3 regions of the Peribacillus sp. SRI_006 genome follow, and region 1 is predicted to be linked to each of the others. Evidence: riboswitches for the same ligand, from Rfam matches in the RefSeq annotation. Region 1 holds a riboswitch; each other region holds the start of a gene.
What was found. A riboswitch is a leader RNA that binds a small molecule or an ion and turns the genes downstream of it on or off. The one in region 1 is predicted to bind S-adenosylmethionine.

Region 1 (9,950 bases):
ACGACTTTAAGTGCATCGATATCTAGACCTGAATCAATCTCATCCAAGATTGCAATTTTAGGTTGGATCATCATTAATTGAAGAATCTCGTTGCGTTTTTTCTCTCCGCCTGAGAAACCTTCATTTAAATAGCGTTGCGCCATATCTTCATCCATTTCAAGGAATTCCATTTTTTGGTCCATTTGACGGATGAATTTCATCAATGAAATTTCATCGCCTTCTTCACGGCGTGCGTTAATGGAAGAACGTAAGAAGTCTGCATTTGTAACGCCGCTGATTTCACTTGGATATTGCATAGCTAGGAATAGACCGACACGAGCGCGCTCGTCTACTTCCATCTCCAATACATCTTCACCATCGAATGTGATGCTTCCGCTAGTTACCTCATATTTAGGGTGACCCATGATTGCTGATGATAAAGTTGATTTACCAGTTCCATTTGGTCCCATGATCGCATGGATTTCCCCACCTTTAACTTCAAGGTTTACCCCTTTTAAAATCTCTTTGCCTTCAATTGATACGTGCAGATCTTTAACCGTTAATGTAGAAGCTGACATAATAATACCTCCGTGAACTAATTCCAATTTTATTACCAGAAAGTAAAGATTACTTTCATTACTATAATTTCCGTAAAAGCATTCTCACTTTATTCTCATTCCAATTTTATAACAAATCCAATTTGGAATCAACTAAATAGATAGGGGTTTCCACTTCGGCCATGTTAAAAACCTGTCCTATTCTTACAATACTAACAGATATGGCCTGTTTACTGCATATTCATACTTATTTTAGCTTTTGTTAAAATTATCTTATTATTCGGCAAATCTTCGTCCTTATTACTATATGTTCAAAGGATTCGATTGCAAGGTACGAACGTTCCGCTTAAAAAGAAAAAAATCGGACTGTCAGGTATTATGTAAGTTTATCCAATAAGGAAACCCTTATTTTATGGACCACTTTCCATTTTACCTCTACAGACCGATCTTTTAAAGAATTCTTTTATATGCTTAGCCGTGAATTTTGCGTTGTAGGTCCTGGACCATTTTGTTGCACTTTACATGTTCCCTATCCCGTTCTTTCTCAACCTCGATACGGAGGTCTAAGTCTCTACTGTACTCACTGTAGCCAATCCCATGTGAAGACTGCATCGCCTTTTCCATTTCGCTTGTTACATTTAAATCCAGAGTATTGATAGTGAACCATCCTTTCAAATTTGTGTATCATTTTTTCACCTTCATTATCTCTATACCCTTTCCTTTCCTGATTAAACATGAAAGGAATTAAAATTAAGCCGCAGACTATAGCGAGCTGGTTTGTCCGTTCAGCTTTTACATAATGCGTCGCTCATAATTTTTAGTTTGTATACAGTTTTTTAGATTTTTAGATTTTCAAAATTTGAACGTTACTTTCCACTTCAGGCACTCGCTTTCCGCGGGCGGTCCGGAAGCCTCCTCGGCGCTTTTGCGCCTGCGGTGTCTCCCCTTGACTCGCTTTTCCCGCAGGAGTCTCGTACACCCGCTCCAATCCACTATGACTACACAATCAGATAGAATCACTTTCACCTACTTTCTATATTCCGTTCAATGCCGGTTAGGATTTCCGTGATAATGTGCTTCACTTCTCTAAGTTCGGCAGCTTTAATCATTTGTTCAATCAGAGGCTCTTAATCGAGTATTTCCGGGTGTTACTATCGTCCCAACACAAATCCGTTACTGTCTGCTGAAGCATACATGAATAAAACCTGAAGCTGTTGACGCAGATTCCGCAACCATGGCTATGAGTAATATGAGCGTTTTGGTTGTTATCCCTGCCCATCGGAAAACTCAATAACAAATATAGAGGCCTATTATGATTCAAATCCAATAAAAAAAAGGTTTCGGAATGAGACCATTCCGAAACCTTTTTAAACTGCGACCTGAATTAAATCAGGTCGCCATTCTCGAATTATTTATCCGCCGGTACAACTGCACCTTTGTATTCTTTAAGAATGAAATCTTGAATTTTTTTAGAATGCAATACTTCTACAAGCGCTTTGATTGCTTCTTTATTTTCGTCACCTTTGTTTACGGCAATGACATTCACATAAGGTGATTCGGAATCTTCAATCGCAATCGAATCTTTAAGCGGATTCAAACCGGCGTCAATTGCATAGTTGGAGTTGATCAAGACTGCATCGCCTTCGCCGCTCTCATAAATTTTAGGAAGCAGGGCCGCTTCATAATCGGCATCGAATTTAAGGTTTTTCTTATTTTCAACGATGTCTTTCGTTGTAGCCGTCGTTTTATCGATGCCTTCTTTCAAAGTGATCAGGCCATTCTTTTCCAAAAGGGATAAAGCGCGTCCATGATCAGCAACAGAGCTGCTCATAATAATTGTTGCGCCTTCCGGAAGTTTATCAATGCTTTTATATTTTTGTGAATATAGAGCAATCGGCTCGATATGGATTCCGCCAGCATTGACGAAGTCATATCCATTTTCTTTAATTTGCCCCTCTAAATATGGAATGTGTTGAAAGTAGTTAGCATCCAATTCCTTATCATTCAACGCCTTATTCGGTAAAACATAGTCCTGGAACGTTTCAATTTCCAAATCGATTCCTTTTTCTTTAAGAAGCGGTTTAGCTTTCTCAAGGATTTCTGCATGAGGAACATTGGATGCCCCTACAACTATTTTCTTCGATTCTTTATCCGTATCGCTGCCGCTTTTATCCTTTTCACTTCCACAAGCAGCCAAAGCGATAGATAACACTAAGATTAATGCAAATCCTAAAAACTTTTTCATCCTATTCATCTCCCTTTATCTTTTGTCCAATTTAGATGTAATCACATCTCCAATAATTTGAATTATGAAGACGATAATTAGAATAACGATTGTCGCTACAAGCGTAACGTCATTTTGATTTCTTTGATAGCCGTCCAAATAGGCTAGGTTACCAAGCCCGCCAGCGCCGATGACCCCGGCCATTGCGGTATATCCAACCAATGCAATCGATGTTACCGTAATCCCGGAAATAAGGGCAGGCATCGACTCTGGAAGAAGGACCTTCCAAATGATCGTGCTCGTTTTTGCCCCCATCGATTTAGCGGCTTCAATTACACCTTTATCGATTTCACGAAGGCCGATTTCAACCATACGCGCATAAAATGGGGCAGCACCGATAATAAGTGCCGGCAGTGCAGCGTTCTCACCGATCATGGAACCGACAAGCGCTTTAGTGAAAGGAATGAGCAGCACGATCAAAATAAGAAATGGAATGGAACGGAATATATTGACGACAGCACTCATGACTCCGTTAACAGCCCGGTTTTGCCACATATTACCCTTCCCTGTCAGGAAAAGGATCAATCCTAGTATTATGCCTATAAAAAAGGTTGCCACTACAGAGACGCTTGTCATGTAAAGCGTTTCTTTCGTAGCTTCAATGATGTCTTCCCAATCAACATTCGGCAATAATTCTTCAAGCATGAGTAATCACCTCCACGCCTACCTGCTGTGCTTTAATGAATTCGATTGCGCGGAGCATTTCATCCTCTTTGCCATCTAGATGGATAAACAATGTTCCATATGAACCGCTTCTTGTTTGGGATATCTTACCTTGAACGATATTGACATCCAACTCGAAGTTACGTACAAGCTTGGTGATCAATGGGCTTTCTGCATGATCACCTACAAAGGTCAATTGAATCACTTTGCCTGCTGGATAGCGTTCGAGCAAATGGTCCATCGTTTCTTTCGTTTCTTCCGGTTCCGTTACCTGTTGCACGAAACGCTTCGTCATTTGTTCTTTAGGATTCTTGAAGACATCCAGGACAGGACCCTGTTCAACAACCTGCCCGCTTTCCATCACGGCGACGCGATGGCAGATTTTACGTATTACATGCATTTCATGCGTAATCAAGACGATCGTCAATCCCAAACGCTGATTGATGTCAACAAGCAATTCGAGTATGGAGTCGGTAGTCTGCGGATCCAAAGCAGAAGTCGCTTCATCACACAGCAGCACTTTAGGGTCATTTGCCAGAGCCCTGGCTATTCCCACCCTTTGCTTTTGCCCTCCGCTTAATTGCGAAGGATAGGCCTTTTCCCTGCCTTCAAGTCCGACTAACTTGATCAATTCGTTCACACGCTTGGTGCGTTCAGGTTTAGAAATACCTGCAATTTCCAACGGGAAAGATATATTCTCCTGAACGGTCCTTGACCATAATAGATTGAAATGCTGGAAAATCATGCTGATTTCTTGACGGGCCTTACGGAGCTGAGCCCCTTTAATTTTTGAAATTTCCTTTTCAGCCACCACAACGGATCCCTCTGTCGGTGTTTCCAATCCATTGAGCATTCTGATCAAAGTACTTTTCCCCGCTCCACTGTAACCGATGATCCCGAAAATCTCGCCTTTATTTATTTCAACATTCACATTATTTACAGCCTTGATCGTCTCACTGTTTCCTTTTCCTGTTCGGAACAGCTTACTGACTTTCGTCAATGTAATCATTAACCCTCACCTCTTTTATCCAATAAAACCTATGAACTTAGTTGATTTCTCTACATTATTAGTCTGTTTCTCCTATCATGTAAAAGTTTTCCCAATTAAAATAGAAAAAACCTTTCTGCATGAGCAGAAAGGCAGGTGAAGAAACAGGCCTTCCTCTCATCTTCCAAAGTGATTAAACTTTGTGTGAATTGGCACCTTTCCAAGGAAATCTCCTTGTCGGTTGCCGGGTTTCATCGGGCACATCCCTCCACCTCTCTTGATAAGAGCTAATATATAGAATATTTGTACATCATTAAGTTCTTTAGTATGGAGAAATTTTATCATAGATAAAAAAGGAGCGCAATGTATATTATTTCTAGTACAAGAATGAACAGGAACTTTGCTTAAAGCGTTTTGGAAGTCAAGGAGACGATGTTCGTCGCCTTTTCAATTGCCTGCTCCAAATCTTCTATTAAGTCGTCTACATTTTCAATCCCAATCGATAAACGGACTTGATCGGCACTTACACCCGCTTTCGCAAGACCCGCCTCATTCAATTGTTGATGGGTCGTACTTGCTGGGTGGATGATCAAGCTCTTCGCATCCCCTACATTCGCCACATGGGACCATAATTCCACCGAATTGATAAGTTTTGCCCCAGCTTCGCGATTACCTTGAATCCCAAATGTGACGACAGATCCAGCTCCCTTTGGCAAATATTTATCCGCAAGGGCTTTATCGGGATGATCCTCATCACCAGGATGTGAAACCCAGGTCACGGCAGGATGGTTTTTTAAATATTGGATGACAGACTTGGTGTTTGATAGATGCTCTTTCATCCTTACATGCAGCGTTTCAAGTCCAAGCGTGAACTGGAATGCACTTTGGGCACTTAGCGCAGGGCCCAAATCACGTAGTAACTGGACCCGGGCTTTCGTTATGAATGCGGCAGGGCCAACTGCCTCGGCGTATACCAGACCGTCGTAACTTGGGTCAGGCTCCGTGAAGCCAGGATAGTTCGGCGAGTTCCAATCGAATTTACCTCCATCCACGATGACACCGCCTAGCGTCGTTCCATTTCCAAGAAGCCATTTTGTAGCGGAATGGATGACAATATCCGCTCCAAAATCAATGGGTCTGCAAAGATACGGTGTCGCGAAGGTATTATCAATGATTAAAGGTATGCCGGCTTCGTGGGCGATTTCCGCTACCGCTTCAATATCGAGCACCCTCAAACTTGGATTTCCGATCGTTTCAGCAAAAATGGCTTTAGTTCTTGGTGTAATCGCCCTTTTGAAATTCTCAGGGTCATCGGGAGAAACGAACTTCACTTTGATCCCATATTTAGGAAGAGTGTTTTCGAAAAGGTTATACGTACCGCCATATAATGTAGAGGCTGAAACAATCTCATCCCCTGCAGCAGCAATATTCAGGATTGAAAGTGAGATGGCAGCCATTCCGCTTGCCGTTGCCAATCCGCCGATACCGCCTTCCAATAAGGCCATTCTTTCCTCAAAAACGCTGACCGTGGGATTATGAAGCCGTGAATATATATAGCCATTCTCCTTCAGGCCAAATAAATTTGCTGCATGGTCGGTGTCCTTGAACAAGTATGCATTGCTTTGGTAGATAGGAACGGCACGGACACCTGTTTCATCAGCTTGCAGACCGCCATGAACACTCAATGTTTCAAAACGCAACTTTTTCTCTGACATTTAATTTCACCTTTTTCTATGGATTTAGTTGGATTTATATGAAATCTGGCTTTTTATAAACAAAAAAACCACTTCAATAAGAAGAGGTTTCAAGAACACACCTCATCTACCAGAGCCAACACTCTGCTGGAATTAGCACCGTATATAAAAATTTATACCGGTTGCCGGGCTTCGTCGGGCCAGTCCCTCCGCCACTCTTGATAAGAACTATTAAATTCTGCCATTACTTAATTCAAAATATAGCATTTTAGATTAAATCAGTCAATGAATTGTTAGAATATTCTTTGTTTATTTCCTGCCCTCATTCAAATGTCAGCAACAAAGAAAACCAACCGCGGTTCTGATTGGTTTCCTAACTGATTTCCTTAAGCAATCCGTACAAATAAGGAACGGATTGAAAGGCATATATTTTTTTGTGCAGCTGCCCTTCTTTGAAAAGCAATAAGCAAGGAACACTTTCGATTTCATATGATTCGGCAATTGCTTGGATATAGTTCATATTCATTTTGCCTGCCTTCAATTCGGGGAAAAGCTCCAAGGATATCGTCAGCATCTTGGAGGCCACCTGACAGGTTCCGCATAAAGGTGTATATAAATATAAGCAAAAGGTTTCACCTTTTTCAACAGCAAGCTTACACTCTTCTTCTTTCCATTCTTGCATCAATTAGTCGTTCACCCTTTGACTTAAAAATTTCATTTTCACATTCATATTGGCAGATAGGAGCACAGTTGCGATATGATGTTCGGGTGAGCTCTCCACTTCTTTGTACATTTTATTAATATACAGGTGGTTCGCTTCCGGCATTTCCCTTCGGAACTGCTTCCGCAGCTTTTCTCCTGATTCATCTGCGTCAAAAAGGAGATAAACATCACGGTCCATCAATTCATCCACTAATTCATCCAGCTTAGTTAATGATATGGTCCCATTCGTACATCTTATTTCCACATCTTCATTTAAAACGGAGGCAACTTTTCTTTTATCGGAACTGCCTTCTACAATGATCACTTTATCGAATTCGCCCCACTCCATGTCATCACTCCATCTCACGAATTATGTGCGCAACTCACCCACTGTACAAATGAAAAAGAGAGCAGGCCTTTTCAGTCCCCCCTCTCCTTTCTTTTTTAACCGTTGATTAAACTCTCATACTCTTCAGCGCTCATCAAGTTTTCAATATCACTGCTATTAGATGGTTCAAGCACGACCATCCATGCCTTTTCATAAGGGGACTCATTTACATATTCAGGGTTGTCACTTAAATCTTCGTTCACTTCAACAACCTTGCCACTGATAGGTGCATAAAGCTCAGAAACGGTCTTAACGGATTCAACGCTTCCAAATGGTTCGTTCGCTTTCAATTCATCGCCGATTTCCGGAAGCTCAACGAATACGATGTCCCCTAGCTCGGACTGTGCGAATGCCGTAATTCCAATGCGCACTGTTCCATCTTCCGTTTTGACCCATTCATGTTCTTTAGTGTAACGAAGTTCTTTTGGTGTTGTTGTCATAATTAACCCTCCATATGTACATCTTATTTTATCTATTCCATTATAAGGTAGATTGTTTGTTTAAGTAAGGAATTAACCAAATATTTTGTGAAATTTCAGTTCCAAACCTGTTCGAATTGCTCTTCTTTGAATCCTACCGTCACTTTGGTGCCATCCGTAACAATCGGCCTTTTCAGAAGCATTCCATCTGTGGACAATATATCAAGCATCTCTGCTTCAGAAGCTTCTTTCAGCTTATCCTTTAAGCCCAGCTCCCGATATTTTTGACCGCTAGTATTGAAAAACTTCTTCAACTCCAAATTGCTGTTTTTATATAGTTGTTCTATTTCAGTTCGCGAAGGGGGATTATCCGCTATATGGATCGCTTCATATTGCAGTTCATGATTATCCAGCCACTTCTTCGCATTACGGCATGTACCGCATTTTGGGTACCAATATAATGTTAAGCCCATCATTTCACCACCTATCAATAGAATACCCGTTTTTACCACGCAATACAACGAAATGTCTTTTGAATTTCCAATGCGATTTCATCAAAGGAAATAAAGGGAATGCCTTTACGGGCATTCCCTTTACGGATTCTGACTCATTGCTTAAAGAGCATATTTTTCCGTTTCGATTACTTTGACGGATGCTTCGCGTTTTTTCGCAATGACATTGATCGGAGTGTGTCTTGTCAGTTTACGGAGCGATGAAAGCATGATGCGAAGAGTATCGCCTGTTTCCACTGCAATTAACGTTTCCTTTGCATGCTGTTCTATTTCATTGAAAGCTTCCTGAACGAAGATTTCAGTGTAAAGCACTTTTTGTTTGTTCTTCTCAAGACCTGTAGCTGCAATTGCTTTTTCCGTACGCAATACCACGGATTCAGCTGCATAGGCAAGGGATGCGATATCAGCAATGTTGGAGAGGATTTCTTGTTCTTGATCAAGATTTTTGCCATATTTCTGTGCCGCAAGCCCAGCTGCCAGAATACCGATTTTCTTAGCGTTCCTAACAAGCATTTTTTCTTGTGCCAGTGGCTCATCGCCAGGTTCTTCCGGCATCATCATCATTAATTCCTCTTGCAGGCCCTGAGCTTTTTGAAGTAGCGGCAATTCTCCTTTAAGTGCTTTCTTCAGGAATGTTCCCGGGACAAGCAATCTATTGATTTCATTTGTACCTTCAAAGATTCGGTTAATACGGGAATCGCGATATGCTTTTTCAATTTCATACTCCTGCATGAAACCATAACCGCCATGAAGCTGTACGCCTTCGTCCGTAACGTAATCCAATACTTCGGAAGCAAAGAATTTATTCAATGAACATTCGATGGCATACTCAGCGATTGCAGCCGCCATTGATTTCCCATCTTTCACTTGCTCATCCGTCAATTTGCTTTGTCTTTGATCATAAAGGCCAACCGTACGATATACAGAACTTTCTGCTGCATAAATTTTAGCTGCCATTGTTGCAAGTTTTTCTTTCGTCAAGTTAAAATCGGAAATTTTCGTTTTGAACTGTTGACGTTGATTCGTATAAGCAGCTGTAATCTCAAGGGCACGTTTAGATCCGCCGACAGCACCGACGCCTAATTTATAGCGCCCGATATTCAGGATATTGAAAGCGATGATATGACCTTTTCCGGCTACACCCAAAAGGTTTTCGACTGGTACATGAACATCTTCGAGGATTAAAGTACGTGTGGATGAGCTTTTGATCCCCATTTTCTTTTCTTCAGCCCCAGTTGATACGCCTTTATAATCACGCTCAACAATGAAAGCGGAGAATTGTTCGCCGTCGATTTTGGCGTATACACAGAAGACATCTGCAAAACCTGCATTTGTAATCCATTGTTTTTCACCATTTAAAATATAGTGTGTTCCTTCTGCATTCAATTTCGCTGTCGTTTTTGCTCCCAAGGCATCTGAACCTGAGCTTGGTTCCGTTAAGGCATACGCAGCAATCTTCTCACCCGTTGCTAGTAAAGGAAGGTATTTTTTCTTTTGGTCTTCATTCCCGAATAATACGATTGGCAAAGAGCCGATACCTACATGTGCACCATGCGTAATTCCGAAACCGCCTGCAAGTGCCATTTTTTCCGTAATCAATGCCGAACTGATTTTATCGAGACCCAATCCGCTGTATTCCTCAGGAACATCAGCACCAAGTAAACCGATTTCACCTGCATGCTTCAGTAATTTAACGGAACGGTCAAACTCATGGTTTTCTAAATGTTCAACCTGCGGCAGAATTTCATTCACTACGAATTCCTC
Region 2 (9,950 bases), on a different contig from region 1:
TGATCAAATTGTTTTGCTTTTTTCTTTAAAACCGTACTCATCTTGGTCATTGTTTGTAACAATTGCTCCAAAAGACGCAATGTTGATAAATGAATGGCAGTTGGGAATACGTCATTGGTTGATTGAGACATGTTAACATGGCTATTTGGGCTAACATGTACATAATCACCTTTATTGTGTCCCATAAGTTCTAACGCACGGTTGGCAACGATTTCATTAATATTCATATTCATCGATGTCCCCGCACCGCCTTGAATTGGGTCAACGATGAAATATTCATGCCACTTTCCATCGATCACTTCTTCAGAAGCTTTGACGATAGCGCTTCCAATACCATCATATAACCGTTTGGTATCCATATTCGCTAGAGCGGCCGCTTTTTTAATCATGGCCAGTGCACGAATCATTTCTTCATTGACTTTGTAACCGGTAATCGGAAAATTTTCCACTGCGCGTAAAGTTTGTATACCATAATAAACATCTGCTGGAATTTCCTTTTCCCCAAGAAAGTCTTTCTCGATTCGGTATGTTTTCTCTTCTATCAACATTTCCTCTTGCCCCTTTGTTTGTTCTAGAATGTAATGTCCTCTGCAATCGGTGTTTCCATCATTTCCTTCACTTTTTTAGGATCCTGCGTCTTCGCTAATATCCACATCAACTTAGGAACGATGGCTTCTGTATTCATATTCCTGGAACGAATGATGACATTCTTGTTCACTTTTCGTCCCACTTCGTAAATATCCATATCTTCCCCTTCTTCTAAGCATTGGGTAGTAATGACAACGGATATTCCACATTGTACTAACTCATTCAATTTCTCTAAAATGTTTCTTCCTTGAAATGGAATACCACCGCTTCCATAACTTTCAATTACGATTCCCCGACATTGATTTTTCAGGAAATCAAAGAATTCAGGCTTAATACCGGGATGCAGCTTGACTAAAGCAACATCAGTACATAGGGAAGCATCCAACTTAGCTTCCTTATTCTTTCGTGAATGAACTGGCTTTAGATACTCAATTTTATCTTTGAATATGGTCGCAATATAAGGATAGTTAATACTTTCAAACGAATCATAGCTTTTCGTTCTCAATTTAATGGCCCTCGTACCCTGAATGACTCTGCCATCAAAAACAACATATACTCCTCCAATATCTTCACACGCAAACCGGATCGCATCAGAGATATTCCTTTTGGCATCTGTCTTTTTAAAGGCAATCGGGACCTGAGAACCAGTAATGACGATTGGTTTCCCTAAATCTTGTAACATATATGAGAGCGCAGCAGAAGTGTAAGCCATTGTATCTGTTCCATGGGTAATCACAAAGCCATCGTAATCATGGTAGTGCTTATGGATGGATTGTGCCATTTCTGTCCAATCTTCCGGCTGCATATTTGTACTATCAATATTCATCAAAGGCTTACTATCAATCTGACATAGTAAATCCAATCCCGGTAGGTGGCCTAAAATTTCGTCAGCTTTCATTTCTGGAACAAGTCCATTTTTTCCTTCTAACGATGCAATTGTACCACCTGTAGTAAGCAACATCAACTTCTTCATTTTTGATTTTAACTTTTCCAATATACTACCCCCTAATAAGCCTCCCTGTTTCACTATCATTCTAATATCTCAGAAAAGGATGTTTCCGCTGTAAATGTTCATGTAACGCGTACAACACATGTAATTATAGTCATGTTTCATAGTGAAATCAAGCGAAAGTTATTCATTACGCGTACACTTTTTTCAATATGATGTTATAATGGATTTATATAAAAGGAGAGTAATAATAATGATTTTAAATAGATTGACTACATTAAGGAAGTCCAAAAGATGGTCTTTGCAATATACCGCTGACAGGCTCGGAATCGCCAAAAGTACCTATGCCGGTTACGAATCGGGCCACCGCCGCCCTTCATTAGAAACGATTAATTTATTGGCAGGCTTATATGATACCTCAACTGATTACATTCTGGGTCGAGTAGATTATCAATCTAAGGATATGGATAATGAGTCGCCTCAAGTCATGGAATTAACGGATTTACCAGATATGAAGCTAGCTGTAGATGGAATTTCCCTTTCTGAAGAGGAAACGATTCAATTTATCGCTTTTATTAGAGCTAAACGGGAAGTGGAAATAAATCGCGATAAACAAAATGAAACATAGGCAGACATTGAGTTTAAACTGGTTTGGTAAAAGAACCGTACTTCTTCAGCAGGTTCTTATACTGCCTGACATGTTCATTATAACTGTAATATACCGCGGCTTTCATCAATTAGGATAGTCGGTTCGCCCATTTTGACGGTTGCACGTAATTATTTCCTTGTTTAGAAATTTAAATTTCATTAACTAATATATAGAAGATAGTCGGTTTTTTTTAAAAATCATTCATTTTCTGTTGTCCTCTTTAGACTTATTCATTTTCCCTCTTTATCTATTTGCAAGGAAAGAAAAAACATGGCAAAGATCATGGTTTCCCCCGGTGAATTAATCAAAAAAGAAGCAACATGAAGTGAGCGTTATGTCTTAATTCATGTGCTTCTATTATTGGAATCCTTAAAGAAATGGAAAATTCCTCAATATAATGTTTCAACAGATATGCTGCATTTCCATATTTTAAGGCATTTCATCTTCTTTTTCCCTATTCTTGAAAGCTTCATGAGTGACAATATCCTCAATCTGTTCATACTGGCGGCTGTGTTCCTTCTCTTCGCTAATTCTATTATTGGGTAAATTTCCTGGATGTCCTTTTTCTTTATGATTAAAATTTTTACCACGACTCATAACTCATTCTCTCCTTTCCATTCATTGTTTGTCTAGTTTTCCCAAGCACGAAAAAAATATGATTTAATTTCTCTTTTTACAGTTTTTGCAAAAGGGTTGGTTTACCTGTAATTTCCAGCTGATCTTGCGCGACTTATTTCTGAAGTGTCAAGAAATTAATAATTCAATCCTTTCAAATTACTCGAATCTGAATAAAGAGCTCAAAAAAAACAGGAACCGCCAAATTCCTGTTCTTTTTGTTTATAGGTTTCCCGACTACTTACATATTTAATAACAATATTTTTGATAACAAAAAAGGCTAGGAGAACGTTACCACGGAAGGTCGCCACTTTCTTGAAATGCCCGCAATATGATGAGGAGCGGTTCTGCAACATCCTCCAATTATATTTGCCCCCGCATGGTGCCAATCTTCAGATTTCACATCGAGCCTATTACATGATTCTGGACCATGCCATGTTTTAGTTTCTGGATTATATGATTCACCGGAATTCGGATAAACGATAATTGGTTTATTCGTGTTTGCACGCAACACCTGTATGGCTTCCGTGATAACTGATACAGGCGCACAGTTGATGCCAATTGCGGCAATTTGCTCACTGTCCCCAAACAATCTGGCACACTCCTCCAGCAATGTGCCGTCACTTATCGCTTTTTCATTTTTCAAAGAAAAGGACAGCCAAGCATAAACTTCTGGATAATCTTTCAATAATGAATGTAATACTTTTGCTTCTTGCAGGGAAGGAATCGTTTCAAATGCTAAAATGTCAGCTCCTGCTTCAATCAAAGCTGATATTCGTGAGCGATGAAATGCCGCCAAAGTTTCATCTGAAACACCATAATTCCCAACATACTCTGAACCATCTGCAAGATAAGCCCCATAAGGTCCAACTGATGCAGCAACCAATGGCTTAGGTCTAATCGTTTGATATTCTTCCTTCCAAAAGTCATCTCTTGCTTTTCTTGCTAGTAAAACCGTTTTCCTGATTAGATCTAATGCCTCTTTTTCTTGTATTCCGCGGAGGGCGAAACCTTCAACCGTTGCTTGATAGCTTGCCGTTATCGCACAGTCAGCACCAGCTCGAAAGTAGTCAGAGTGCACCTGGTAAATCACTTCTGGATCTTCAAGTAATACACGTGCAGACCACAGGGGATCGTCCAAATCACACCCATGACTTTCAAGCTCTGTAGCTAAAGCTCCGTCCAAAATCATAACTGAATGACCTTGTAAAATTGCTTCAATTGGGTTAATTTTATTTTTCATGGTCTACTCCTCTTTTCTTTATGGTTTGTGTCAGATAATAACTTCCATAGCAAAACAAAATAAACGGAATGCCACAATATAGTGCTATTCTTTGTGTAGGATCAAATGCAATTCCTATGCAAGAAGCAAGACATAGCATAAATGAAACGATTGGTACGAATGGATATAATGGTGTATGATAAGCCAAATCATTAACTGAGTTTCCTTCGTTTATATATCGTCTGCGAAATAGAAACTGTGACGCGCTAATACTCATCCAAACTATAACCACGGCTAGTCCAGAAATGGATACAAGCACTATATATACAGTATCCGGCGCAATAATACTCGAGAAAAGTGCTAAAACACCGCCCAGCATACTGAAAAGGACTGCATTCAAGGGAACACCCCGTTTTGTCAATTTTGCAAATATTGGTGAAATAGTTTTCTTATCTGCAAGTGACCAAAGCATCCTGGATGAGGCATATAGTCCTGAGTTCGCAGCGGACAAAATGGCAGTTAATATAACAAAGTTCATAATATCCGCTGCATATGGCACTCCAATTCGTTCTAGAACGGCAACAAAGGGGCTCTCTAATACGCTTGCATCCGAAACAGGCAATAATGCGGATAAAACAACGATGGTACCTACAAAAAAGATAATCAATCTCCATAATGTCATACGGATTGCCTTTGGAATCGTTTTTTCCGGATTCACAGTTTCTCCAGCTGCAACTCCGATCAATTCAGTTCCAGAAAATGCAAAATTCACCGCGAGCATCGTCATTAGAATGGCAAAAGCACCATTTGGAAATAAACCTGCACTTGTAACATTGGAAAATAACGGAGCTGATTGTGCGTTAATCATTGGAATGAAACCTATCATTGCCGCAGCTCCCAGAATAATGAATATTACAATAGCAAATACCTTTATAGACGCAAACCAGAATTCGGATTCAGCAAAAAACTTAACGGTCCACGCATTTAATGCCAAAACCAAAATGGCAAATAGAGCACTCCATATCCAGACACTGATCGATGGAAACCATCGCTGCATCAACAATCCTGCAGCCGTGAATTCCGAACCTAGTGCAACAGTCCAGGTTAGCCAATACAACCAGGCTACTGTATACCCTGTCCCTGGTCCGATGTATTTGGCTGCGTAACTATGAAACGCACCTGTCTCGGGCATATGCACTGATAGTTCACCTAGACATAGCATGACTAGATAAACCACCAATGCACCAATCAGATACGAAAGGATGGTTCCGAACGGACCAGCCTGTTGAATCGTATAACCCGAACTTAAGAATAAACCAGTTCCAATCACCCCGCCAAGCGATAGCATTATTATATGCCGTGCTTGCATTTGCCTTTGAAAATCATGCTTCCTTTTGTTATCCATTCTTACTCTCCTTAATCTTGCATCCAGAAAAAACGAAAACGCACTCTAAAAAAGAGTGCGTTACTGACAAATAAACACGTACGGTCTTATCTATCAAGGTTTCACCCCCTGGAATTAGCACAGTGTCTTTGTAGACCTGTTGCTGAGGTTTCATAGGGCCAGTCCCTCCACCTCTCTGGATAAGAAATTATTTTTTTATAACTGTATCAATCTATGAAAAATTTGTCAAGTTTTGTTTCGGAATGTAAAGACTTCCTTTTAAATGCTAACGATCATGGCGTCTGCGGCATTAATATTAAAAGGTTGCTTATTTTTGGAACAGGCGCTAAGCGTATTATAATGGCAAATAAAACTAACCGGGGTCATTTTGGTCTTAAAAATGGCAACATCTTAAAAGATGTCGCCATTTTTTTCTTTTTCCTTAAGGACGTTCTATTTCAAATAATTCCCCTAGTTTTGTATAAGTATGACCTGCTAATCTTGCTACAGGTTTTAGCCCATTCGGGTCAATACGGCCATTATGGTAAATATCTTGCTCTATATGATAGCAGACTATTTTCCCTATCAGTAAATCACAACCAGGTTCATTCTTGGAACCTGCCAATGGAATCGATTGCTCTAATGTACATTCAAAACGCACCTTCGCTTCTTCCAATCCTGGTACGGATACCCTATCACTAACAGCCAGCCTGAAATTAGTAAGACCCAATTCACTTTCTTCAGATGGGAGTTCCTTGGCCGTTCGATTTGCATCAGCAACATTATTTTCGTCAGTGATATGAACAACGAACTCACCTGTTTGAATTGCATTTCGGGCTGTATCCTTTGAAACTCCTTCTTTCCGTTGAACAGAAATGGAAATCATCGGAGGATTTGAACTGACTATGTTAAAAAAGCTGAACGGCGCTATATTGATTGTACCGGTTTCGGATTGTGTCGTAACCAGCGCTATAGGTCTCGGTATAATGCTTCCAGTCAAAAACTTATAATTATCCCGTTCAGTCAGACTTTCAGGGTTAACAGAAATCATCTTCATTCCCCCTCATTCTTATAAAAAGTTCTTTTGAAACCATGAACCTGCTGCATCAACCTCTGAACGTGTCAACTGATGACCGTAATTTTCCCACTGAACTTCAACTGTAGCGCCAGCTTGCTGTAAAAGTTGATTAAGTTCATCAGTTTCTTCTGCCGGGCAAATCGGATCGTTTTTACCTGCAGCTATAAATACAGGTATATCTGAAAGGGACGGCAAAGCAATCCCTCGTCTTGGAACCATTGGATGATGAAGAATCGCTCCTTGTAAGGCCCCCTCGTAATGGAACAGCAAACTTGCCGCTATATTTGCACCATTGGAATAACCTAATGCCACCACTCTGTCACGGTCGAAGTCATATTTTCCGGACGCTGATTCCAAGAAGTCATAAAGCTCCTTCGTTCGGAAAATCAAATCCTCTTCATCAAAAACCCCTTCAGCTAACCGTCGGAAAAAACGGGGCATTCCATTTTCAAGTACATTTCCCCGTACGCTCAGTACGGACGAACCCGGTGAAACCATTTCGGATAATGGCAAGAGATCTGTTTCCGTTCCTCCAGTGCCATGTAACAGCAGTAGTAACGGAGCTTCTGGATTACTTCCTTTTTGAAAAATATGTTTCATCATTTATCCTCCTCTAGTAGTCTCGGCACTGCCGGCAGTAACGTTTTTTCCATAACTTCCCGCTTTTCTTCCAACCATGGCGGCAGCATTAATTTACTGCCCATCGTTTCCTTCGTTTCATCATGAGCAAAGCCAGGTGGATCTGTGGCAACTTCAAAGAGTATGCCTCCATCTTCCCTGAAATAAATCGCATCGAAGTATTGTCGGTCTGTAAAGGGTGTCACACCATAGCCATGGTTACCGATATGCTCCCTCCATTCTTTATGATCTTCATTATCGCTCGCACGCCATGCAATGTGATGGACAGTTCCCACTCCGATTTTACCGTTTGGTAAAACCGTTTTTTTAACATCGATCAAATTGCCGATATCCGATGTGGATTTGAAGCGGATGAAATCGCCCTCTTCCCCAACCTTTTGAAGGCCCATCACTTCCTCTAATAGTTCCATCGTTTTGATCGGTTTTGACGTCAATAATACAGCTCCGCCGAAACCCTTGACCGCCTTATCAGCTGGTACACCGCCGAATGACCACTCGCTATTTTTACCTTCTTTACGCTCAACCAGTTCAAGTTGCAAACCATGTGGGTCTTGGAACTCAAGATATTCCTCACCGAAACGTGAAACCTTTTCAAAGTCTATATTAAATTTACCCAAACGATTTTCCCAGAAGCCCATTGAACCCTCCGGAACGGCATATGTTGTAATCCCCACTTGTCCGGAGCCAATTGTCCCTCGGTATGCCTCAGGCCAAGGAAAGAAAGTGATGATTGTGCCCGGTGAACCGGATTCATCTCCGAAATATAAATGATAGGTGCCTGGATCATCAAAATTAACGGTTTTCTTCACCATACGCATTCCCAATACTCCAGCATAAAAATCCACATTCTCTTGAGGATTGCCTACAATTGCGGTTATATGATGTATCCCTGCATTTTGCTTTTGCATGCCGATTACTTCCTTTCCCGTTGATTAATTAGTTGATTTTGTATTAAGTGGTTTTAAATTCGATTCAATATCCTTTCTTTTCGATTCCAAAAAAGGTGGCAGGGCAAGGTTCTCACCTAGATGCTGCTCAGCTTCATCCACTTCAAAACCAGGTCCATCAGTAGCTAGTTCAAATAATATGCCATTCGGCTCCCTAAAATAGAGTGAACGGAAATAAAAGCGGTCCACATATCCCGAGTTCACGAATTTCGATTCACTAATCTTTTCTACCCATTTTCTCAATTCTTCTTCATCATCCACCCGAAAGGCAACATGGTGTACTCCCCCCCTCCCCAGCCTTTCCCGAGGTATGTCATTCCTTTCTTCAATATGGAGTTCTGCTCCAGTTCCTCCTTCACCTGTCTCGTAAACGACTATCGGATTTTGCCGCCTGATTGCGGATGGGTATGTGCCTGATTTCCTGAACCCCAATACCTCGATAAGAACACTTTCTGTTTGTTCAATATTGGGTACTGTGAGTTTTACTGGTCCTAATCCAAGTATGGAAAACTCTTGCGGGACTGGGCTTCCATCCCACGGAACTCCTCCATCAACGCCGTTATTATCCTGATCGGAAACCAGAAGAAGCCTCTGCCCTTCAGGATCTTTAAAAGAAAGCACCTTTCTTTCAAAACGGCTCGATATTTCATCGTGCTCAACATTGAATTCCACAAACCGTTTTTTCCAATATCCTAGCGCTTCATCATCCCTCACCCTTAAAGAAATTTCTGAAATGCTATTGTTTCCCTCATGAGTGCGGGCAGCATTCGGAATTTCAAAAAACGTCAATTCCGTACCCGGTGAACCAATTTGATCTCCATAAAATAAGTGATACACACGAACATCATCTTGATTCACCGTTTTTTTGATTAATCGCATCCCTAAGACTTTTGTGTAGAATTCAAAGTTATTTCCCGCTTTTGCTGTAATCGCCGAAACATGATGTAATCCTTTTAATTCCATCCGTACCACTCCTATCTTTATAAATCTCCCCTTACGGAGATGAATTAATCCGCTAATAATATCTCGAATTAAAGGTATTTAACCTAACATAATACTTTTAATGCAAATATCTTGATTTAAAGATAAACGACAGTGATAAAATTGTCAACCATTTTCATTCAAATAATTTCAACCGGATTCACTTATCATAAAATAAAAAATACAGGCCAAAATAAATCGGTATAAGAATGGAGGTTGTGATATATGGTTAAAGATTTTTTTAGTGCAATTGAAGATAGACGCTCTTATTATTCCCTTAGCAAGGAACATGTTGTTCCTGATAAAAGGATTAAAGAAGTTATCGATCATGCCGTTCAATACTCCCCTTCCGCTTTCAACTCCCAAAGTGCCAGAGTGATTGTATTAACTGGTCAAAGCCACGACCAATTATGGGATATCACGAAAGAAACATTAAAAAAAGCAGCCGATGGCAAAGATTTTACAAAAACGGAAGAAAAAATGAGATCATTTATAAATGGTTATGGAACGGTTTTATTCTTTGAAGACCAGGCCAAAATAAATAGGCTACAAGAACAATACAAAACGTATGCCGAAAATTTTCCGATTTGGTCGAACCAATCTTCTGCCATTTTACAATTTGTCGTATGGACTTCCTTGGAAATTGAGGGGTTTGGTGCAAGCCTTCAGCATTATAATCCTTTAATCGATGACGAAGTGAGAAAGACATGGGATATATCACGAGATTGGAAACTCATCGCACAGTTGCCTTTTGGAAAACCCACTGCAGAACCTGGCGATAAAGACTTCTCACCACTTGAAGAACGTGTGAAATATTATCAATGATATAATAGAGACTGGCTCTACTTAACGAGCCAGCCCTTTTATTTTATTTCGCTTTAGTAATCCGGAAATGTTG
Region 3 (9,950 bases), on a different contig from region 1:
GTAAAGGCAGCATTACTTCTTGTTACCTTTTTGCAGTCTTCTAGTATTTGCCCCATAGTCAGTGTGTATTCTGGCCCAACGGCATTATAAGTACCTGTCACGCCATTTTCCATCATTTGGATGATCCATTGAGCCAAGTCCCTTGCATCGATAATTTGGATTGGACGTCCAGGGCGTCCAGGCGCAAAAACTTCTCCCCCTTCCGCTATTCTTTTAAGCCAGTACGGCAATCGGTCAGTGTAATCATATGGACCTACTATTTGCCCGGCACGAATTGACAAGACTTTCCCCGGCAGTTCTTTTTCAGCTGCTTTTTCGCTTAATGATTTTAACGGTCCATAATATTCACCGTATATCGGTCCAGCCGTTCCGCGGGTTATTTCTTCTGCTTTATCTTCATTTAGTGCATGAACCTCTCCACTTTCATCAATACCTGGTTCGGTTGGATCACTATAAACTGAGATGCTTGAAATATATGTATAATGTTTAACTTGATTAAGCAACCTGCAAGATTTTGATACAGTTCGAGGGATAAAGCCTGATGTATCAATGACTGCATCCCATTGTCTTCCTTTCAGCATTTCAAGATCACCGCCGCGATCCCCTTTTAATTGTTCTATTTCGGGGAAAACATAAGGGTCATTTCCACGATTAAAAAGTGTGACATCATGCCCCTTCTCTATTGCAGCTTTTGCTATATATCGGCCTAAAAACCGTGTACCCCCAATATTAAAATGTTCATGGATCTCCTCCTCTTAACCGATATTCCATAAAGCATACGCAATACCCTCTCCTGAAATTAATAATACTTGCAACTTTTCTTTGGTTTTCCCTTCTCGGAAAAACTAAAGATATCCTAATCTTTTGAATTTTATTCTTTTTCGCTATAATGATATGGAAAGGGAGAAAGAAGGTGGAACCGATGCTTGAAAATCTTAAACAAAAATTCCCGAACGCTCTTACCAATAAAAAGGATACTGATGATATTTCTAATTATGTTTGGTTCGAAGACTTCAGAAGTATACTTGGTATTCCCCGTTCAGAAATCACAGCAGAAGAAATCCGTTTATTGGAACTGCTTTTTGTTCCTTCCATAAACCCAAATAACCTCAATGCACATCCAGGCTCATCATGGAAAAATTTTTTATCCGAACCGAATGCACCATTGCCTTTAACGAGCTGGGAGAATGTTCGATTCCTTCATTTCAAGTTGACTCATGCTGATTTTTCCAACTCCGATTTTGAAGGGGCCTTCCTCGCTTTCGTTCCATCTGACGCAGCTATTATTTGGGAAAATGAAACGGCAGGCGTCTTAATTGAACCGGACAAGGATGAACCATTATCAAATAAAGAACTGATCGCCATTACTTCCACACTTGAAAGTGACTTTTATGTAAAGACCCGTATGTTCACCGGGCGATTTCACCCTGTAGATCAAGACCTTCGCCATCACTGGACTCAGGAGAAAAAGTGTTTTGAAGTGGCACAGGTGCATCTGCCGGATATAAAAGTGACTGATTTGGCAGACATCATCCCATACTCATTAATAAATGATCCATCCTTTAAGAATGCAAATTGGTTTATCAATGAAATTCTTGGCAAGACCAAGCAGGATACTGAGCTTATCAAAACGGTTAAAACATATATCGAATGTAACTCCAATGCCACATATGCCGCCAAACAGCTTTATATACATCGGAACAGCTTACAATACCGAATCGATAGATTCTCTGAAAAAACTGGTCTCGATATTAGAAACTTCCGTCATGCCCTTACTGCATACTTGATACTTTTACTGAATGATTAATTTCCAATGTAAACACTTTTTTGTGCAATATGCCCATACTTTTTTCAAAACCTATAGCTTAGACTATAGCTAATTGGTACAAGTAATCTAAGAGTTTAAAAGGGGGATTTTTCATGGCAGAGTTAGTGTTAGATCATATATTCAAGATTTATGATAAAAAGGTGACGGCTGTTAAAGACTTCAACCTTCGTGTTGCCGATAAGGAATTCATCGTTTTTGTGGGACCTTCAGGTTGCGGTAAATCAACGACATTAAGGATGATTGCCGGACTGGAAGACATTTCCCAAGGGGATTTATACATAGACGGCAAGCGAGTCAATGATGTCCCCCCTAAAGATCGCGATATTGCGATGGTTTTCCAGAACTATGCCTTATATCCTCATATGTCTGTATTTGACAATATGGCATTCGGATTAAAGCTCAGGAAAACGCCAAAAGCTGAAATCAAGCAAAGAGTAAATGAAGCGGCAAGGATTCTCGGACTTGAAGAGCTTCTAAACAGGAAACCTAAAGCGCTTTCAGGTGGTCAGCGCCAGCGTGTTGCACTTGGTCGTGCAATTGTAAGGGACGCAAAAGTTTTCTTGATGGATGAGCCATTATCCAATCTCGACGCAAAACTGCGGGTTCAAATGCGCGCGGAAATAGCTAAACTCCATAAACGGCTCGACACCACAACGATATATGTCACACATGACCAAACAGAGGCAATGACCATGGCGACACGTCTTGTTGTAATGAAAGATGGTATCATCCAACAGGTCGGTGCTCCAAAGGATGTTTATGAGAAACCAATAAACGTGTTTGTCGGCGGCTTTATCGGATCGCCTGCCATGAACTTCTTTACCGGAACATTAAAAGAAGGCACAATCAAAATAGGCGAACAAACGCTTGAAATACCTGAATTTAAGATGAAAATGCTACGTGATCAAGGATATGTCGGAAAAGATGTAATCCTTGGAATCCGTCCGGAAGATTTCCATAATGAAGGAGCTTATTTCACGGAGTCCCCTAACACTACATTCACGACCCAAATTGATGTAGCCGAACTCATGGGCGCGGAGATCATGCTCTACTCCACTTTAGAGGGGCAGGACTTCGTTGCAAGGGTCGATGCCAATAACATTATCCAGGCAGGCGAAAAGATCGAACTTGCCCTCGACATGAATAAAGCGCACTTTTTTGATAAAGGGACCGAACATCGCATTTTAGTTGAAGAAGATGAACAGATGCAGGAAAGCATGAAGTTATCTGCCAATTAAACATGAAAAGACCCATTCATTATGGGTCTTTTTACGTTTATTAAAATAAAGGGCGATTCATTCCTGGACCAATACCACTTCATCATGTCCGCATTCAGGGCATTTCATGAGATGGGGGCATTGCCCTTTTTGAAGGGATTGAGGGTATCCGTCGTTTTCTTTAAGTATGTCGATATCCATATAAGCACTGTAATCATCAGCATAATCCATGAATTTCCCTTTATCCTCAAGTTCACTGCCGCATTCCGGGCAATCCACATGAATTTTTCTTAGACCGTTGCAAAGCGGGCATATAGACATTGTTTTTCCTCCTGTTCCAGATACTTATGATTTCAGTATTTGTCGATTCCAGTATTTTAACACATGGAAACACCCTCCCTAATGTTAGAGGGAGGGTGCTTCCATCCAATTATTTATTAACCATGTTAGCAGGATCGACCCATGCTTTGAATTCATCTTCCGTCAGGAACTCCAGTTTCAATGCCGCTTCTTTTAACGTGGAGTTGTCCTTGAAGGCGGTTTTGGCGATCTTGGCTGCTTTTTCATAACCGATATGCGGGTTCAATGCTGTTACCAGCATAAGGGAACGCTCTACATTTTCTTTGATCTTATCTTCATTTGCAGTGATGCCAACCGCACAATTATCGTTGAAGGAATGAATGCCTTCCGTCAATAATTTGACCGTTTGCAGGAAGTTATAGATGATGACTGGTTTGAATACATTCAATTCAAAGTTACCTTGGCTTGCTGCAAAGCCAATTGTAGCATCGTTACCCACGATTTGTGTCGCAATCATGGTAAGCGCTTCACTTTGGGTCGGATTGACTTTACCTGGCATGATGGAGCTGCCCGGCTCGTTTTCCGGAATGGCAATTTCTCCGATTCCGCTTCTCGGTCCACTTGCAAGCCATCTGACATCGTTCGCAATTTTCATTAAATCTGCCGCCAATGCTTTCAAAGCACCGTGTGCGTAGACGATTTCGTTATGGCTAGTCAATGCATGGAACTTATTATCAGATGTGACAAAAGGATATCCTGTATCCGCTGCAATTTGTTTGGCAGAAAGTCCCGGGAATTCTTTCTTTGTATTGATTCCGGTTCCTACAGCCGTTCCGCCTAGAGCAAGGTTCAATAGTTTTTGGCTGCTTTCCTCAATCATCGCCAAATCTTTATCGAGCATCGCTTTCCAACCGGAAATTTCTTGTCCTAATGTTAAGGGTGTAGCATCTTGAAGATGTGTCCGGCCGATTTTCACGACATCCCAAAATTCTTTTTCTTTTGTATCGAATGTATCACGAAGTGCTTTGATGGCAGGAACCAATTTTTCAGCGACTTCCATAAAGGCTGCAATATGCATGGCAGTCGGGAAAGTATCATTTGAGCTTTGTGCCTTGTTAACATCATCATTCGGGTGAAGGATTTCCGATTCACCATTTTCTTTTAACCATTCATTCCCTTTGTTAGCGACCACTTCATTCACATTCATATTACTTTGCGTACCGCTTCCCGTTTGCCAAACTACAAGCGGGAAATGTTCATCAAGCGTACCTTCAAGGATTTCGCGGCAAATCTTGACGATGGCGTTCTTTTTAACTTCGGAAAGATCGCCAAGATCATAGTTCACCTTTGCAGCAGCTTGTTTAACGTATGCAAATGCACGAACCAATTCTATCGGCATTTTTTCGTTACCGATTTTGAAATTGTTACGGCTTCTCTCAGTTTGTGCTCCCCAATATTTATCAGCAGGAACTTTCACTTCACCCATCGTATCACGTTCGATTCTGTATTCCATGTGTTCTCCTCCTAAGTTTGCACTATTCATTGAAGAATTTTTGCATATGAAATGAATAATGTCGGATTATTCTTTCTCTCCATACATTGTACAAACTTTATTATTTTAAAGCAAAAATATCCCGCTGACCCTTTCCATATTTCTGAAAAATCCTAGGCCATTCATATTTAGATGAAAATTTGGATATTCTTTTTTGACACATAAAGTGTAGGCACCGCTAGGCTTCAATTGACCTGGCCATGAACACCAACACATCATCATCCCCAAATTGCCCTTGACAGTGTTTTGTATATATAGTAAATTCAAAAGAAATTGAATAATCTAAACTCTTATCGAGAGAGGTAGAGGGAATGGCCCGATGACACCTCAGCAACCTTCATTTGTTTCAAACCAATGAAAAGGTGCTAATTCCACAAGTTTATGAACTTGGAAGATAAGAAGAATGACTCGTCCCTACTTAATCAAAGTCTTCTTCTTAAAGAAGACTTTTTTTTATTTTATTTAACTCAAAGGAGCAGTGAAAACCATGTATAAACCTGAAACATATCTTGCTCAATTAGGAAATCGCAGTGAAACGGCGACAGGAACAGTCAATCCGCCGGTATACTTTTCAACAGCTTTTCGCCACGAAGGAATCGGTCAATCGACGGGATTCGACTACACAAGGACAGGTAACCCTACCCGCCAGCTATTGGAGCGATCCATCGCCGATCTGGAAAAAGGAGACCAAGGCTATGCCTGCAGTTCAGGAATGGCCGCCATCTCCACTATACTCGCCCTTTTTAAATCCGGGGATGCGTGGATTGTCAGTGAAGATCTTTATGGCGGTACATATCGGCTGTTAGAACAAGGTTTTAAAAAATGGGGATTGCAGTGTGACTATGTAAACACTTGTTGTTTGGAGGATATCGAAAAAGCCATCACTCCTCACACGAAAGCCATCTTCATCGAAACTCCCACTAACCCTCTTATGCAGCAAACGGATATTAGCGCCGTTGCCGCATTGGCTAAACGATATAATTTATTGCTAATCGTTGATAACACTTTTTACACGCCTCTTATTCAACAACCAATCTTGCTTGGAGCTGATATTGTGATCCACAGTGCAACCAAGTATCTCGGTGGTCATAATGATGTGCTCGCCGGACTGATCGTTGCTAGCGGCGCTGAATTATGTGATGCACTTGCCTTCCATCATAATGGCACTGGAGCTGTCTTGAGCCCATTTGATTCTTGGCTGTTGATGCGCGGAATGAAAACCCTGGCATTGCGGATGGAGCGTCATGAAAAGAATGCCAAGATACTTGTAGAATACTTATCGGAGCATGATTGTGTTACGGACGTATTGTATCCGGGCCGAGGCGGCATGATTTCTTTTCGCATCATTGATGAAGCGGCGGTCAACCCATTTTTACAATCGCTCTCATTAATTTCCTTTGCAGAAAGCCTGGGAGGGGTTGAAAGCTTCATCACCTATCCTGCCACACAAACACATGCCGATATACCGCTTGAGGTCAGAACGGCAAACGGTGTTTGTAATCGACTGCTCCGCTTCTCCGTTGGCATCGAGGATAGCGACGATTTGATTGGTGACTTGCAGCAAGCATTCGCACATGTAAAAAGGGAGGCACTACGATGACAGATCATGATTTTAGCTTTGAAACAAAATTACTTCATAATCAACATAAATTCGATCCGGCAACGGGCGGTGTGAGCGTCCCCATTCAGCATGCATCGACTTTCCATCAATCCGATATCGATCAATTCGGCAAATATGACTACAGCAGAAGCGGGAACCCAACCCGCGAGGCACTTGAAGACATCATTGCCGAACTTGAGGAAGGCACTCACGGCTTTGCCTTTTCATCAGGTATGGCTGCCATTTCAACAGCCTTCCTGCTATTGTCTGCCGGGGATCATATCGTCATTTCCGAAGATGTGTATGGCGGAACGTTCAGGATGGTCACAAGCGTTTTGAACCGTTTCAATATTGAGCATACCTTCGTTGACATGACGGACCTTGAAAGTGTCAAAGCGGCGGTTCAGCCAAATACCAGGGCCATATACATTGAAACGCCTTCAAATCCTTTACTTAAAGTGACCGATATTCAAGCTGTATGTGATATCGCAAAAAAAGCCGGTGCCTTAAGTTTTGTTGATAATACATTCTTGACGCCCGCATTGCAAAAACCGCTGAATCTGGGCGCTGATGTTGTCCTTCATAGCGCGACGAAGTTTTTATCCGGACATAGTGATGTGGTAGCTGGGCTTGCGGTCGTGAAAGATCCGGAATTGGCGGCAAGACTCGGTTCGCTTCAAAACTCCTTTGGAGCGGTCCTTGGTGTTCAGGATGCCTGGCTCGTAATGAGAGGCTTGAAAACCTTGTCAGTTAGAATGGAACATTCACAAAAAGGGGCCGAAAAGATTGCAGCCTACTTAAAGGAGCAGCCCTTGGTGAAAAAGGTATATTATCCCGGCCTAGCCGATCATCCACAGCACGCCATCCAGAAAGGCCAGTCACTCGGAGCAGGGGCGGTCCTTTCATTTGAATTGGAAAGTGAGGAAATCTTCCGTTCCTTCGTGAACACTGTCGAGCTCCCTGTTTTTGCCGTAAGCCTGGGAGCGGTAGAATCCATATTATCCTACCCGGCCAAAATGTCCCATGCGGCCATGCCTGCTGATGAAAGGGAAAAGCGAGGCATTACGAATAGCTTGCTCCGCCTCTCTGTCGGACTGGAAAATCCGGACGATTTAATCAAGGACTTCGAAGCTGCCCTCGTCAATATTGCCAAAGGGGAAGCAATTGCTGCAAAATGATTAAAGTAATGGGTGCCTCATATTTTATGGGCACCTTTTTTATTCCATCAATAAAAGAAGACCATCGATATCCCGATGGCCTAACTCTCATTTCTTCATATTATATTTATCCAGGAAACGATCCACCCGTCCGCCTTTTTCAGCAAACTTCTGCTTTCCTGTATAATAAGGGTGCGTATCCGAGCTGATTTCCACTTTTAATAAAGGATATGTTTGGCCGTCTTCCCAAACGATTGTTTCATTGGACGTCTTAGTGGAGCCTGTCAAAAATTTATACCCACTGTTGGTATCCATGAATACCACTTGTTGATAATCGGGATGAATTTCTTGTTTCACTATTATCACCTCATCGTCAGTATAGGTATATCTTAAACGTAATGATTACTATTATCAACCATTATGCTTGAAGGTACCAAAAGTCGGTACCTTCATTATAGTTTAATCTAGATGATCTACCCTTATTCCTTTGTGTTCAGCCAGCCATGCCTTTATGCGGACCTGCCTGCAGTTCATACATTTGATAGTACTTCCCTTTCAGTTCCATTAATTCTTCATGTGTACCAAGCTCTGCAATCCGCCCTTTTTCCAGTACAAGAATTTGGTCGGCATTTTTTATCGTGGAAAGCCTATGTGCAATGATGAAGGTCGTTCTCCCTTTTTTCAGCACTTCCATACCCTCCTGGATAATTGCCTCGGTTTCGGTGTCGATGCTTGCTGTCGCTTCATCCAAGATCAATATGGCCGGATTGAATGCAAGGGCACGGGCAAAAGAGATTAGCTGACGCTGTCCGGAAGACAGCGTTCCGCCTTTTTCGATCACGGGCTCGTCAAGCCCTAAAGGAAGATGCTTCAGCACTTTGTCCCCCCCGACATCTCTTAATGCTTTTTCAACCATTTCCCTTGTGATGCCTTTATGATTGAGACTGATATTGGAGGCGATGGTGCCAGTAAATAAATAGGGGTCCTGAAGGACGATCCCCATATGCTCCCTAAGCGTCTGATGGGGGATATCCAATATATTTCTGCCATCGATTTTGATTTGACCTTCACTGCTGTCATAAAAGCGGAATAATAAATTCATTATGGAGCTTTTTCCTGAACCGGTGTGGCCAACTAAAGCAACCGTTTCCCCCTGTTTAGCGGAGAAGGAAATGTCCCTTAACACATATTTTTTATCCTTATAACCAAAAGAAACATTTTCGAATTGTACGTTTCCTTTGTATCTGGATATGTTTTCATCGCTGACTGCCAATCCCTCCTCATCCAATAAGCTGAACGTCCTCTCCCCTGCAACAAGCGCCTGTTCAAGATTAGCGAACTGATTGACGATTCCGTGAAGCGGATGTAGCAGGCGGCTGATCAAATCAACAATTGCATACATCATCCCTAAGGAAATGGCCGAACCCGCTGTAAGGGAAATCCCGCCGAAATACCAGACGAAGGCCATCAGCGCCAAAAGCTTAATGACGCCAATCAAGTTTCCACCCGTCAACGAATTCAAATGGAGCATTTTATTTTGATAGGAAAAATGCTCCCGGTTCAGATTTTCAAAAGATTGCTTCGTCTCCTTTTCACGTCCAAATGCCTGAATGATGCTCATACCAGAAATGGATTCATTAATCATTCCATTAATATCGCTGACCCGTTCCCGAATGATGTGATTATATTTCGAGGCGAATTTACGGTATACCATCGTCCAGATAACGATGATCGGAATAAGTAGAAGGCCAATGGTACCGACTCGTGGATCCAGAATAAATAAAGCAATTAGAACGCCGAAAATATTAATGGTACTCGAGAAGAAGTTGGCGAGCACGGTTACATATAATTCCCGGATCGCTTCCGTATCATTAGTGACCCTGGCTACAATTTTACCCGCTGGCATATTATCAAAATAACGTATCGGCAGACGGGAAATATGCCTAAAAATATCATTTCGCATCTTCTGTATGATTCGGTTCGCCGCTTTCTGTAAATAAAAACTCTGGCCATATTGAAAAATGGAGGAAAGGATGACAAGGCTAAAATAAAAAGCCACAAGCTTAATGATCCGCGGGATTTCCGGTTGATAAAATCCCATCACTTCCTGACTCGTCAATTTCACTGCTTGCGCACGTTGCTCTTTCCCGTCTTTCTTGATGATCAATGATTGGTTCTCCAAGGTTCTGCGCCCATCGATAGGGACAGCTTCATCTACGAAGACAAATTGATTGCCAACCTGCAGAACATGGACTTCCCTGCCTTTCTTCTCACCTTTTGAATAGTAATCAGCCCG

Region 2: another riboswitch for S-adenosylmethionine. It lies ahead of mmuP (S-methylmethionine permease); the one in region 1 lies ahead of AC2YHV_RS10455 (O-acetylhomoserine aminocarboxypropyltransferase/cysteine synthase family protein).
Region 3: another riboswitch for S-adenosylmethionine. It lies ahead of AC2YHV_RS12930 (methionine biosynthesis PLP-dependent protein); the one in region 1 lies ahead of AC2YHV_RS10455 (O-acetylhomoserine aminocarboxypropyltransferase/cysteine synthase family protein).

What each region holds. Positions count from the first base shown of each region.
Region 1 covers NZ_JBYCZT010000006.1:149,150-159,099, forward strand. Annotated here, with positions in the region: gene sufC (Fe-S cluster assembly ATPase SufC) at 1-557, opposite strand, end outside; gene AC2YHV_RS10435 (YuzK family famiily protein) at 1,008-1,160, opposite strand; gene AC2YHV_RS10440 (MetQ/NlpA family ABC transporter substrate-binding protein) at 1,945-2,781, opposite strand; gene AC2YHV_RS10445 (methionine ABC transporter permease) at 2,797-3,465, opposite strand; gene AC2YHV_RS10450 (methionine ABC transporter ATP-binding protein) at 3,458-4,492, opposite strand; SAM riboswitch class I at 4,646-4,758, opposite strand; gene AC2YHV_RS10455 (O-acetylhomoserine aminocarboxypropyltransferase/cysteine synthase family protein) at 4,876-6,186, opposite strand; SAM riboswitch class I at 6,286-6,393, opposite strand; gene AC2YHV_RS10460 (thioredoxin family protein) at 6,539-6,847, opposite strand; gene AC2YHV_RS10465 (toprim domain-containing protein) at 6,851-7,216, opposite strand; gene gcvH (glycine cleavage system protein GcvH) at 7,312-7,695, opposite strand; gene AC2YHV_RS10475 (arsenate reductase family protein) at 7,791-8,147, opposite strand; gene AC2YHV_RS10480 (acyl-CoA dehydrogenase family protein) at 8,289-9,950, opposite strand, start outside.
Region 2 covers NZ_JBYCZT010000009.1:32,258-42,207, forward strand. Annotated here, with positions in the region: gene aspA (aspartate ammonia-lyase) at 1-548, opposite strand, end outside; gene AC2YHV_RS14190 (asparaginase) at 572-1,561, opposite strand; gene AC2YHV_RS14195 (helix-turn-helix domain-containing protein) at 1,791-2,165, shown strand; gene AC2YHV_RS14200 (hypothetical protein) at 2,616-2,783, opposite strand; gene mmuM (homocysteine S-methyltransferase) at 3,082-4,044, opposite strand; gene mmuP (S-methylmethionine permease) at 4,034-5,428, opposite strand; SAM riboswitch class I at 5,512-5,614, opposite strand; gene AC2YHV_RS14215 (flavin reductase family protein) at 5,850-6,458, opposite strand; gene AC2YHV_RS14220 (alpha/beta hydrolase) at 6,477-7,085, opposite strand; gene AC2YHV_RS14225 (ring-cleaving dioxygenase) at 7,085-8,032, opposite strand; gene AC2YHV_RS14230 (ring-cleaving dioxygenase) at 8,057-9,034, opposite strand; gene AC2YHV_RS14235 (nitroreductase family protein) at 9,278-9,877, shown strand.
Region 3 covers NZ_JBYCZT010000008.1:36,006-45,955, forward strand. Annotated here, with positions in the region: gene AC2YHV_RS12905 (Rossmann-fold NAD(P)-binding domain-containing protein) at 1-581, opposite strand, end outside; gene AC2YHV_RS12910 (PucR family transcriptional regulator) at 923-1,807, shown strand; gene AC2YHV_RS12915 (ABC transporter ATP-binding protein) at 1,921-3,066, shown strand; gene AC2YHV_RS12920 (hypothetical protein) at 3,124-3,366, opposite strand; gene fumC (class II fumarate hydratase) at 3,476-4,858, opposite strand; SAM riboswitch class I at 5,185-5,298, shown strand; gene AC2YHV_RS12930 (methionine biosynthesis PLP-dependent protein) at 5,385-6,497, shown strand; gene metC (cystathionine beta-lyase) at 6,494-7,675, shown strand; gene AC2YHV_RS12940 (type B 50S ribosomal protein L31) at 7,763-8,011, opposite strand; gene AC2YHV_RS12945 (ABC transporter ATP-binding protein) at 8,148-9,950, opposite strand, start outside.